3 regions of the Streptomyces sp. NPDC059355 genome follow, and region 3 is predicted to be linked to each of the others. Evidence: riboswitches for the same ligand, from Rfam matches in the RefSeq annotation. Region 3 holds a riboswitch; each other region holds the start of a gene.
What was found. Region 3 has a riboswitch for thiamine pyrophosphate ahead of ACFXGI_RS35545 (thiamine ABC transporter substrate binding subunit). Riboswitches for the same ligand answer to the same signal wherever they lie in the genome.
Positions count from the first base shown of each region.

Region 1 (3,267 bases), on a different contig from region 3:
TGATCCCGGCCGGTCGGCGGAGACCACCAGCGCGGCGAGCGCGGTGGTCACCGGGACCGAGGCCACCAGGCCGATCGACCCGACGAGGGTCCGTACGATCTCCTCCGCGACCAGCTCGCTGTTGGCCACCGAGCCCATGCTGCTGTTCGCGATCGAGAACAGCAGCAGCAGCGGAAGCGCCGCGCCCGCGTAGGCCAGCACCAGGGTGTTCACCACCGAGGCGATGTGGTCGCGGCCGATCCGAATGGCCGCCCGGTACAAGGCGCGGGACCCCATCGACGAATCGGCCTGGTGGAGTTCCCAGACCGCCGATGTCTGGGTGACCGTCACATCGTCGAGCACACCCAGTGATCCGATGATCACGCCCGCGAGCAGCAGACCGCTCATGTCGATGTCCGGGTAGAGCCCGTGGATCAGCCCCGTGTTGTCGTCGGTGTTGCCGCTGAGGAACGCCCAGTCGACGAACACCGAGCCGAGCAGCCCGATCAGCAGCAGCGAGACGAGCGTGCCCAGGACGGCGACGGACGTACGGGCGCTCAGGCCATGGCACATGTAGAGCGCGATGAGCATGATCGCGCTGGCCCCGACGACCGCGACGACCAGCGGGTTCGAGCCCTGCAGGATCGCCGGGAGGATGAAGAGGGTCAGCACGCCGAAGCTGACCACCAGCGCGATCAGCGCGAACAGGCCTCGCATCCGCCCGACGACGACCACGGCCACCGCGAAGATGCCGGCCAGCACCGCCAGGGGAAGTTTGCGGTTCACGTCGACCACGGAGTACTGGAGGTCCCGGGGCGCGTCCGGCGCGTACGCGACGACCACCTCCTGGCCGTTCTCCAACTGTCGTGGCGCTCCCGGCTGCACGATCTCGACGAACGTGCGGCCCTTGTCCGGCCCGGTGGCGACCTCGACGGTGGCCTTCTTGCAGTCACCGGTCTGCTGGGCCCGGGCCTCGCGGCCCTCCGGAGTGGAGACGCTTCCCGTGGTCGGCACCTGCGAGGCGTTCACCGATTTGCAGTCGACCTGTTCGAGCGCGACGACCTTGCCCTGCTGGGTCTGCCGGTCGAAGCCGACCCCGGAGCGCTCGTGGGCAGGGGCGCCGCCCGGCCAGAGCACCACCATGCCGACGAAGACGGCGACGGCGAAGGGGATCAGGACCGCGGCGATGACCTTGCGCAGGTGCTTCGAGACGGGAGCCGCCGGTCCGTGGCCGTGGGAATGACCGTGGGAGTGGCCCTGGGATGGGCTCTGGTCATGCTCGTGGTCATGCCCGCGGCCCACGTGTGCGTGGTCGGCGTGACCCGGGGGCTCGGTGGGCGCGGAGGGAGGCTGCGGCGAGGACTTCACCGGCAGATCATCGCAAGAGTTGAGGGGGCCCACTGTTCAGCACGCCACAAATGACGCTAGCGTGGGGGCACCTTTGCACAACGCGGGAGCTCGGAGCACCGGGCTGAGAGGGCGCTGATCACCGTACGCGCAGCACATATGCGTACGGGAAGAGGCTGCGTCGACCGCCGAACCTGTTACCGGGTAATGCCGGCGTAGGGAGATCAGGTCTCATGACCATTCAGGACGCACGCACGCCTGCCGTCAGCCAGGACGCCGACGGCCAGACCGAGCGCCAGCCCGGCTGGCACAAGGGATACCTGGCAGGCTCCCGGCCCGACCTCCGGGTTCCGGTCCGCCAGGTCCACCTCACCAACGGCAAGGACGTGACGCTCTACGACACGTCCGGGCCGTACACCGACCCGCAGATCGAGACCGACGTACGGCGTGGCCTGGCCGCGCTGCGCGAGAACTGGATCATCAGCCGCGGCGACACCGAGGAGTACGCGGGCCGGCCGGTGCGGCCCGAGGACGACGGCATCAAGCACACCTCGCCGCGCGGTGGCCTCAAGAACCTCGACGCGGTCTTCCCGGGCCGCCCGCGTCAGCCCCGCCGAGGCCGTGGCGGCGCCGCCGTCACGCAGCTCGCGTACGCCCGCCGCGGCGAGATCACCCCGGAGATGGAGTACGTCGCGATCCGCGAGAACGTCTCCCCCGAGGTCGTCCGCGAGGAGATCGCCGCGGGTCGCGCGGTGCTTCCCGCGAACGTGAACCACCCGGAGATCGAGCCGATGATCATCGGCAAGCGGTTCCTGGTGAAGGTCAACGCCAACATCGGCAATTCCGCGGTCACCTCCTCCATCGAGGAGGAGGTCGACAAGATGACCTGGGCCACCAAATGGGGCGCCGACACGGTCATGGACCTCTCGACCGGCCGCAACATCCACACCACTCGCGAGTGGGTGCTGCGCAACTCCCCGGTTCCGATCGGCACCGTGCCGCTGTACCAGGCGCTGGAGAAGGTCGACGGCCGCGCCGAGGACCTGACCTGGGAGATCTACAAGGACACGGTCATCGAGCAGGCCGAGCAGGGCGTCGACTACATGACGGTCCACGCCGGCGTGCTGCTGCCGTACGTGCCGCTGACCGCCCGCCGCAAGACCGGCATCGTCTCCCGCGGCGGCTCGATCATGGCTGCCTGGTGTCTCGCGCACCACAAGGAGAACTTCCTCTACACGAACTTCGAGGAGCTCTGCGAGATCCTCGCGACGTACGACGTCACGTACTCGCTGGGCGACGGCCTGCGCCCCGGCTCCATCGCCGACGCCAACGACGCGGCGCAGTTCGCGGAGCTGAAGACGCTGGGCGAGCTGAACACGATCGCCAAGCGGCACAACGTGCAGACCATGATCGAGGGCCCGGGCCACGTCCCGATGCACAAGATCAAGGAGAACATCGACCTCCAGCAGGAGATCTGCGAGGAGGCGCCGTTCTACACGCTCGGCCCGCTGACCACGGACGTCGCCCCGGCGTACGACCACATCACCTCGGGCATCGGCGCCGCGATGATCGCCTGGTGGGGCACCGCGATGCTCTGCTACGTCACGCCGAAGGAGCACCTGGGCCTGCCCAACCGCGACGACGTGAAGACCGGCGTCATCACGTACAAGATCGCTGCGCACGCGGCGGACCTCGCCAAGGGCCACCCGGGTGCCCAGGAGTGGGACGACGCCCTGTCGGACGCGCGCTTCGAGTTCCGTTGGGAGGACCAGTTCAACCTGGCCCTCGACCCGGACACGGCCCGCGAGTTCCACGACGAGACGCTCCCGGCCGAGCCGGCCAAGACCGCGCACTTCTGCTCCATGTGCGGTCCGAAGTTCTGCTCGATGAAGATCTCCCAGGACATCCGCCGTGAGCACGGCGGGGACCTGAAGGCCAATG
Region 1 covers NZ_JBHYXN010000007.1:125,651-128,917, forward strand. The annotation lists gene ACFXGI_RS09450 (YibE/F family protein) at 1-1,347, opposite strand, end outside; TPP riboswitch at 1,420-1,565, shown strand; gene thiC (phosphomethylpyrimidine synthase ThiC) at 1,560-3,267, shown strand, end outside.
Region 1: it holds a riboswitch for thiamine pyrophosphate, as region 3 does, so the genes downstream of both, thiC (phosphomethylpyrimidine synthase ThiC) here and ACFXGI_RS35545 (thiamine ABC transporter substrate binding subunit) in region 3, are expected to answer to the same signal.

Region 2 (3,267 bases), on a different contig from region 3:
CGTCCTCCAGCTTGCGCGCCAGCACCGGGTCGTCGTTCGTGTAGGGCAGCACCGTGAAGCCCTCGTCGACCAGCGTCTCCGCCGCGTCCAGCAGCTCCACCCCGTCCGGCAGCAGCGTCCGCTCGTCCGCCACGACCTCCAGCTTGATCCAGTCCGTGCCCAGCGCCTCCCGTGCGAGGCGCGCCGTCAGCACCGCCTCGCCCGCCGTGAAGCACCCCGCCGTGTTGGGGAGTACGGAGATGCCCAGGCGCGTCAGCACCGACAGGACGGAGCCCTGCACCGTCGGGTCCAGCCGCCGCATCGCCACCGTCGTGAGCTCCGTGCCGGACGCGACCAGCGCCCGTTCCAGGATGTCCAGGCTCGGCGCCCCGCCCGTCCCCATGATCAGACGGGACGAGAAGGTCCGGCCGCCCAGCTCGAAAGCGTCGTCCGCCATCGCGCTCAGCCCCCCTGCACCGCGGTGAGGACCTCGACCCGGTCACCCTCGCCCACCGCCGTCAGCGGCCACTGGCGGCGCGGGACCACGGTCTCGTTCAGTGCGGCCGCGACCCCGGTCGGGGCCGCGGTCAAGGCGGCGACCACCGCGTCGAGCGTGGTGCCGGCCGCGATCTCGCGCGGCTCGCCGTTGACGGAGATGGTCATGCGTACGACTCCTGACGTGCGGTGGAGAACCGGCGCGGGCTGAACGGGCGGGCGATCTCGGGCAGCGTGCCGGTGGTCAGCAGCTGTGCCATCACGTCGCCGGTGAGCGGGGTCAGCAGTACCCCGTTGCGGTAGTGCCCGGTGGCCAGGTGCAGGCCGGGCAGGTCGGTCGGGCCCAGCAGCGGGGCGTTGTCCGGGGATCCGGGCCGCAGCCCGGCCCGGGTCTCGGTCAGCGGCAGTTCGGTGATGCCGGGCACCAATTCGTGTGCGTCGCGAAGGAGTTCGTACACCCCGCCCGCGGTGACCGTCGTGTCCCAGCCGAGTTCCTCGCTGGTGGCCCCGATGACGAGCTCGCCGTTCTCCCGCGGCACCAGGTACACGTGGCTGCCGCGCACCACCGCCCGTACCGTCCGCGACAGGAACGGCGCGTACGCCCGCGGCACCGCGAGCCTCAGCACCTGTCCCTTCACCGGCCGTACGGGCGGCAGCACCTGCGCCGGTACGCCGGCCAGCCGGCCGCTGAGCGAGCCCGCGGCCAGGACCACCTGGTCGGCGCGCAGCTCCGTACCGTCGTCGAGCCGTACGCCGACGGCCCTGTCGGCCGCGGTCAGCAGCCGCTCCGCGGCCGCCCGGCGGATCTCCACGCCGGCGCCCTCGCAGGCGGCCAGCAGCGCGGCCGCCAGCCGGCGCGGATCGACCTGGTGGTCCCCGTCCACGCGCAGGCCGCCCCGTACGCCCGGGGCCAGCATCGGCTCAAGGCGGCGGCACTCGCGGCCGGTGAGCCACTCGGACTCCAGGCCGCAGCGGCGCTGGAGGGCGTGCAGCTCGCGCAGGTGAAGCCGGTCGTCGGCGTCGAGGGCGACGGCGAGCGTGCCGCAGGCCCGGTATCCGATGTCCGTCCCGCCGCTGGCCTCGGCCAGCTCGGCGGCGAACTCCGGGTAGCGGGCGGCGGAGGCGAGGTTGAGCCCGAGGAGGGTCTCCTCGCCGTAGTGCAGCTCCGTGACGGCGGCGAGCATGCCCGCCGCGACCTGCGCCGCGCCACCGCCGGGCGCGGGATCGGCGAGTACGGTCCGCAGCCCGTGCCGGGCCGCCCGCCAGGCGGTGACCAGGCCGATGATCCCGCCCCCGATGACGAGGACGTCGGACCCTGCGGATCCGGTGGATCCGGTGGACCCTGTGGATCCCGCGTCGGATCCCTTTCGAGATGAGTGCATGGGCGTCCAGCCCCTCCCTTCGCCGGCATGACCCGGATCAGGTTCGTACGGTCGGAGGCCGCTCAGCCTCCCTCTCAGCCCGGTCCGCCCGGACTCCCGCGATAGGTACGGGCGCCAGCCTAACCCCGCCGCCGGGGGCGGGTAAGGCTGCCTCCCCGGCCGCCGCGCCGGGCCACTGTTCCTGACGTGCCATCAGATCGCTAGGCTGGGCGCCGTGAGCGAGCAGACGGAACAGACTCAGAGCGGCGTCGTCATCGTCGGCGCCGGAATGGCCGGAGTGCAGACCGCGGTCGCGCTGCGGGAGCAGGGGTGGCGCGGCCCGATCACCCTGCTGGGCGCCGAGCCCCACCAGCCGTACGACCGGCCTCCGCTGTCGAAGGCGGTGCTGCTCGGCAAGGCCGAGGACTCCGCGTTCGACGTGGACTTCGAGGGGCTCGGCGTCGTGCTCCGGCTCGGGGTGGAGGTCACCGGGCTGCGGGCCGCCGAGCGCGAGCTGGACACCGAGGCGGGACCGGTTCCGTACGAGGTCCTGGTCCTGGCGACCGGCGCCGAACCGCTGACCCTGCCCGGGGCCGAGGGCGTCCCCGGCGTGCACCTGCTGCGCACCCTGGACGACGCGGCCCGGCTGCGGCCGGTGCTGGCCCGGACGCCGGCGACCGTGGTGGTCGGAGCGGGCTGGATCGGCGCCGAGTTCGCCACGGCCGCGCGCGAGGTGGGCTGCACGGTGACCGTGGTCGAGGCGGCGGACCGGGTGCTGGCCGGGGCGCTGCCCGCGGAGGTCGCGGCCCCCATGGCCCACTGGTACGAGGAGGCCGGGGCCGCCCTGCTGACCGGAGCCAAGGTCTCCTCGGTGGAGTCCGGGCGGGTCCTGCTCGCGGACGGGCGGGAGCTGCCGGCGGGAGCGGTGGTGGTGGGCATCGGGGCCCGGCCGGCGACCCGGTGGCTCGCGGACTCGGGGGTCGAGCTCGGGCCGGAGGGCGCGGTCACGGCGGACGAGTACCTGAGGACCACCCTGCCCGGGGTGTACGCGGTCGGCGACTGCGCCTCGTTCCCGTCGGCCCGCTACGGGGCGCGACTGCTGGTGCACCACTGGGACAACGCCCTGCAGGGGCCGCGGGTGGTCGCGGCGAACATCGTGGCAGGGAGCGCGCTGCAGGTGTACGACCCGGTGCCGTACTTCTGGTCGGAGCAGTTCGGGCGCTTCGTGCAGTACGCGGGGCACCACGCGGGCGCCGACGAGCTGGTGTGGCGCGGGGACCCCGCCGAGGCGGGCTGGTCGGTGTGCTGGCTCCGGGACGGGGCGCTGGCCGCGGTCCTGGCGGTGGGCCGGCCGCGGGACCTGGCGCAGGGGCGGAAGCTGATCGAGGCGGGTACCCCGGTGGACCCGGCCAAGGTCGCCGACTCCGCGGTC
Region 2 covers NZ_JBHYXN010000014.1:11,774-15,040, reverse strand. The annotation lists gene ACFXGI_RS15795 (thiazole synthase) at 1-436, opposite strand, end outside; gene thiS (sulfur carrier protein ThiS) at 442-642, opposite strand; gene thiO (glycine oxidase ThiO) at 639-1,856, opposite strand; TPP riboswitch at 1,854-1,966, opposite strand; gene ACFXGI_RS15780 (NAD(P)/FAD-dependent oxidoreductase) at 2,071-3,267, shown strand, end outside.
Region 2: it holds a riboswitch for thiamine pyrophosphate, as region 3 does, so the genes downstream of both, thiO (glycine oxidase ThiO) here and ACFXGI_RS35545 (thiamine ABC transporter substrate binding subunit) in region 3, are expected to answer to the same signal.

Region 3 (3,267 bases):
GCCACGCTCGGCGACCTCGGCGAGTCGATGATCAAGCGGGACCTGGGCATCAAGGACATGGGCACGCTGCTCCCGGGCCACGGCGGCATCATGGACCGCCTCGACTCCCTGCTGCCGACCGCCCCGGTCGTGTGGCTGCTGCTCGCCGCCTTCGTCGGCACCGGCTGAAACCGGGCTCCGCGGCTTCCGGCCGACGGGCGGTTCACCAGGGCAACCCCGCTGAGCTGGGACGACGTACGTCTGAAGGCTTTGGGTGGGTCCGGGCGGTTACTCTTGAAGGGCGCGCTGCTTCTGCGGCGCGCCTTTCGTCTTACGAGGAGTACCAGCCATGGCCCGCCCTGTCCCGGGAGAGCTCACCTTCGTCGCCCCTCGCGGGGTCAAGAAGCCGCCCCGGCATCTCGCCGACCTCACCCCCGAGGAGCGTCGCGAGGCGGTCGCCGCGATCGGCGAGAAGCCCTTCCGGGCCAAGCAGCTCTCGCAGCACTACTTCGCCCGGTACGCGCACGACCCGGCCGAGTGGACCGACATCCCGGCGGGCTCGCGCGAGAAGCTCCGCGACGAGCTGCTGCCGGACCTGATGAGCGTCATCCGCCACATCTCGTGCGACGACGACACCACGCGCAAGACCCTGTGGAAGCTGCACGACGGCACGCTCGTCGAGTCCGTGCTGATGCGCTACCCCGACCGGGTCACCATGTGCATCTCCTCGCAGGCCGGCTGCGGCATGAACTGCCCGTTCTGCGCCACCGGCCAGGCGGGCCTGGACCGCAACCTGTCCACCGCCGAGATCGTCCACCAGATCGTCGACGGCATGCGCGCGCTGCGCGACGGCGAGGTCCCCGGCGGCCCGGCCCGGCTGTCCAACATCGTCTTCATGGGCATGGGCGAGCCGCTGGCCAACTACAAGCGGGTCGTCGGCGCCATCCGCCGCCTCACCGACCCCGAGCCCGACGGCCTGGGCCTGTCGCAGCGCGGCATCACCGTCTCCACCGTCGGCCTGGTCCCGGCGATGCTGCGCTTCGCCGACGAGGGCTTCAAGTGCCGCCTCGCGGTCTCGCTGCACGCCCCGGACGACGAGCTGCGCGACACCCTCGTCCCCGTGAACACCCGCTGGAAGGTCCGCGAGGTCCTCGACGCGGCCTGGGAGTACGCCGAGAAGTCCGGCCGCCGGATCTCCATCGAGTACGCCCTGATCCGCGACATCAACGACCAGGCCTGGCGCGGTGACCTCCTCGGCAGGCTGCTCAAGGGCAAGCGCGTCCACGTCAACCTGATCCCGCTGAACCCGACGCCGGGCTCGAAGTGGACCGCCTCGCGTCCCGAGGACGAGAAGGCCTTCGTCGAGGCCATCGCCCGCCACGGCGTGCCGGTGACCGTACGGGACACCCGTGGCCAGGAGATCGACGGCGCGTGCGGCCAGCTGGCGGCCTCGGAGCGCTAACCTGCGGTTTCCGCGGGCCCGATTCGGCCACGGGGTACCCTGTGGCCGAACCAATTGCATATTCCGACAGGGGAGCGCCACAGCGCTGAGAGTGCGGTAACCGTCATCCGCAGACCCTCTGAACCTCGCCCCGGTCATTCGGGGTAGGAAGTTCGGTCATCACTCAAGCTGTTGCGCCCTGCCCGGCGACCGCTCGCACTGAGCGCCGGGCAGGGCCGCGTCTTCTCCTGGTCATCCCAGGAGGAATTCACCAGTGAGCACCACCAAGAAGTTCGCGGGCGCGGCGCTCGCGGCCGCGCTCGGCGTCGCCACGCTCAGCGCCTGCGGCGGCGGCGACGCCAAGGACAAGTCCGCGGGCGGTTCCGGCGAGGCGCCGAAGTCCAAGACGGTCACGCTCGTCTCGCACGACTCCTTCAACGTGACCGACACGGTCCTCAAGGAGTTCGAGCAGCAGAGCGGCTACACCGTCAAGGTCCTGAAGTCCGGGGACGCGGGCGCCGCCCTCAACCAGGAGATCCTCACCAAGGGCTCCCCGCGGGGCGACGTCTTCTTCGGTGTGGACAACACGCTGCTCTCGCGCGCCCTCGACAACGGCATCTTCACGCCGTACGAGGTCAAGGGCCTCGCGGACGTGAAGCCCGAGTACGTGCTCGACAAGGAGCACCGGGTCACGCCCGTCGACTCCGGCGACATCTGCGTCAACTACGACAAGGCGTACTTCGCCGACAAGAAGATCGCCCCGCCGCAGACGCTGGACGACCTGGTCAAGCCGGAGTACAAGAACCTGCTGGTCACCGAGAACGCGGCGACCTCCTCGCCGGGCCTCGGCTTCCTGCTCGCCTCCGTCGGCAAGTACGGCGAGGAGGGCTGGAAGGACTACTGGAGCAAGCTCAAGGCCAACGGCGTCGAGGTCGTCGACGGCTGGGAGCAGGCCTACAACGAGCGCTTCTCCGGCTCCGCGGGCGGCAAGAAGGCCAAGGGCGACCGGCCGCTGGTCGTCTCGTACGCCTCCAGCCCGCCGGTCGAGGTCCTTTACGGCGAGCCGCAGCCGGCCGAGGCGCCCACGGGCGTGGCCACCGGCACCTGCTTCCGCCAGGTCGAGTTCGCGGGCCTGCTCAAGGGCGCGAAGAACGAGGAGGGCGGCAAGGCGCTCCTCGACTTCCTGGTGAGCAAGAAGTTCCAGGAGGACATGCCGCTCCAGATGTTCGTGAACCCGGTGGTGAAGGACGCCAAGCTGCCGGAGCTGTTCACGAAGCACGGCGTGGTCGTCGAGAAGCCCGAGAACGTCGCTCCCGAGACCATCGCCAAGAACCGTGAGCAGTGGGTCAAGGCATGGTCCTCGCTCGTCGTGAAGTAGGACGCGAGAGCGCACGCGGTACGGCCGTCCGGCTCCTGCTGATGGCCGTGCCGCTCGCCTTCTTCGGGGTGTTCTTCGCGTATCCGGTGGCCGCGATCGTCGGCCGCGGGATCAAGACCGACGAGGGCTGGCAGTTCGGGCGGATCGGCGAGGTGCTGACCCGCCCCGACATCGCCGATGTGCTCTGGTTCACCACCTGGCAGGCGTTCGCCTCCACGGTGCTCACGCTCCTGATCGCACTCCCGGGCGCGTACGTCTTCGCGCGCTTCGAGTTCCCCGGCAAACAGCTGCTGCGGGCGGTGGTCACGGTCCCGTTCGTACTGCCGACGGTGGTGGTCGGCACCGCCTTCCTGGCGCTGGTCGGGCGGGGCGGACTGCTGGACGAGCTGTGGGGCGTCCGGCTGGACACCACCGTGTGGGCGATCCTCCTCGCGCACGTCTTCTTCAACTACGCCGTCGTCGTACGGAC
Region 3 covers NZ_JBHYXN010000061.1:18,476-21,742, forward strand. The annotation lists gene ACFXGI_RS35535 (phosphatidate cytidylyltransferase) at 1-168, shown strand, start outside; gene rlmN (23S rRNA (adenine(2503)-C(2))-methyltransferase RlmN) at 329-1,441, shown strand; TPP riboswitch at 1,500-1,609, shown strand; gene ACFXGI_RS35545 (thiamine ABC transporter substrate binding subunit) at 1,695-2,798, shown strand; gene ACFXGI_RS35550 (ABC transporter permease) at 2,840-3,267, shown strand, end outside.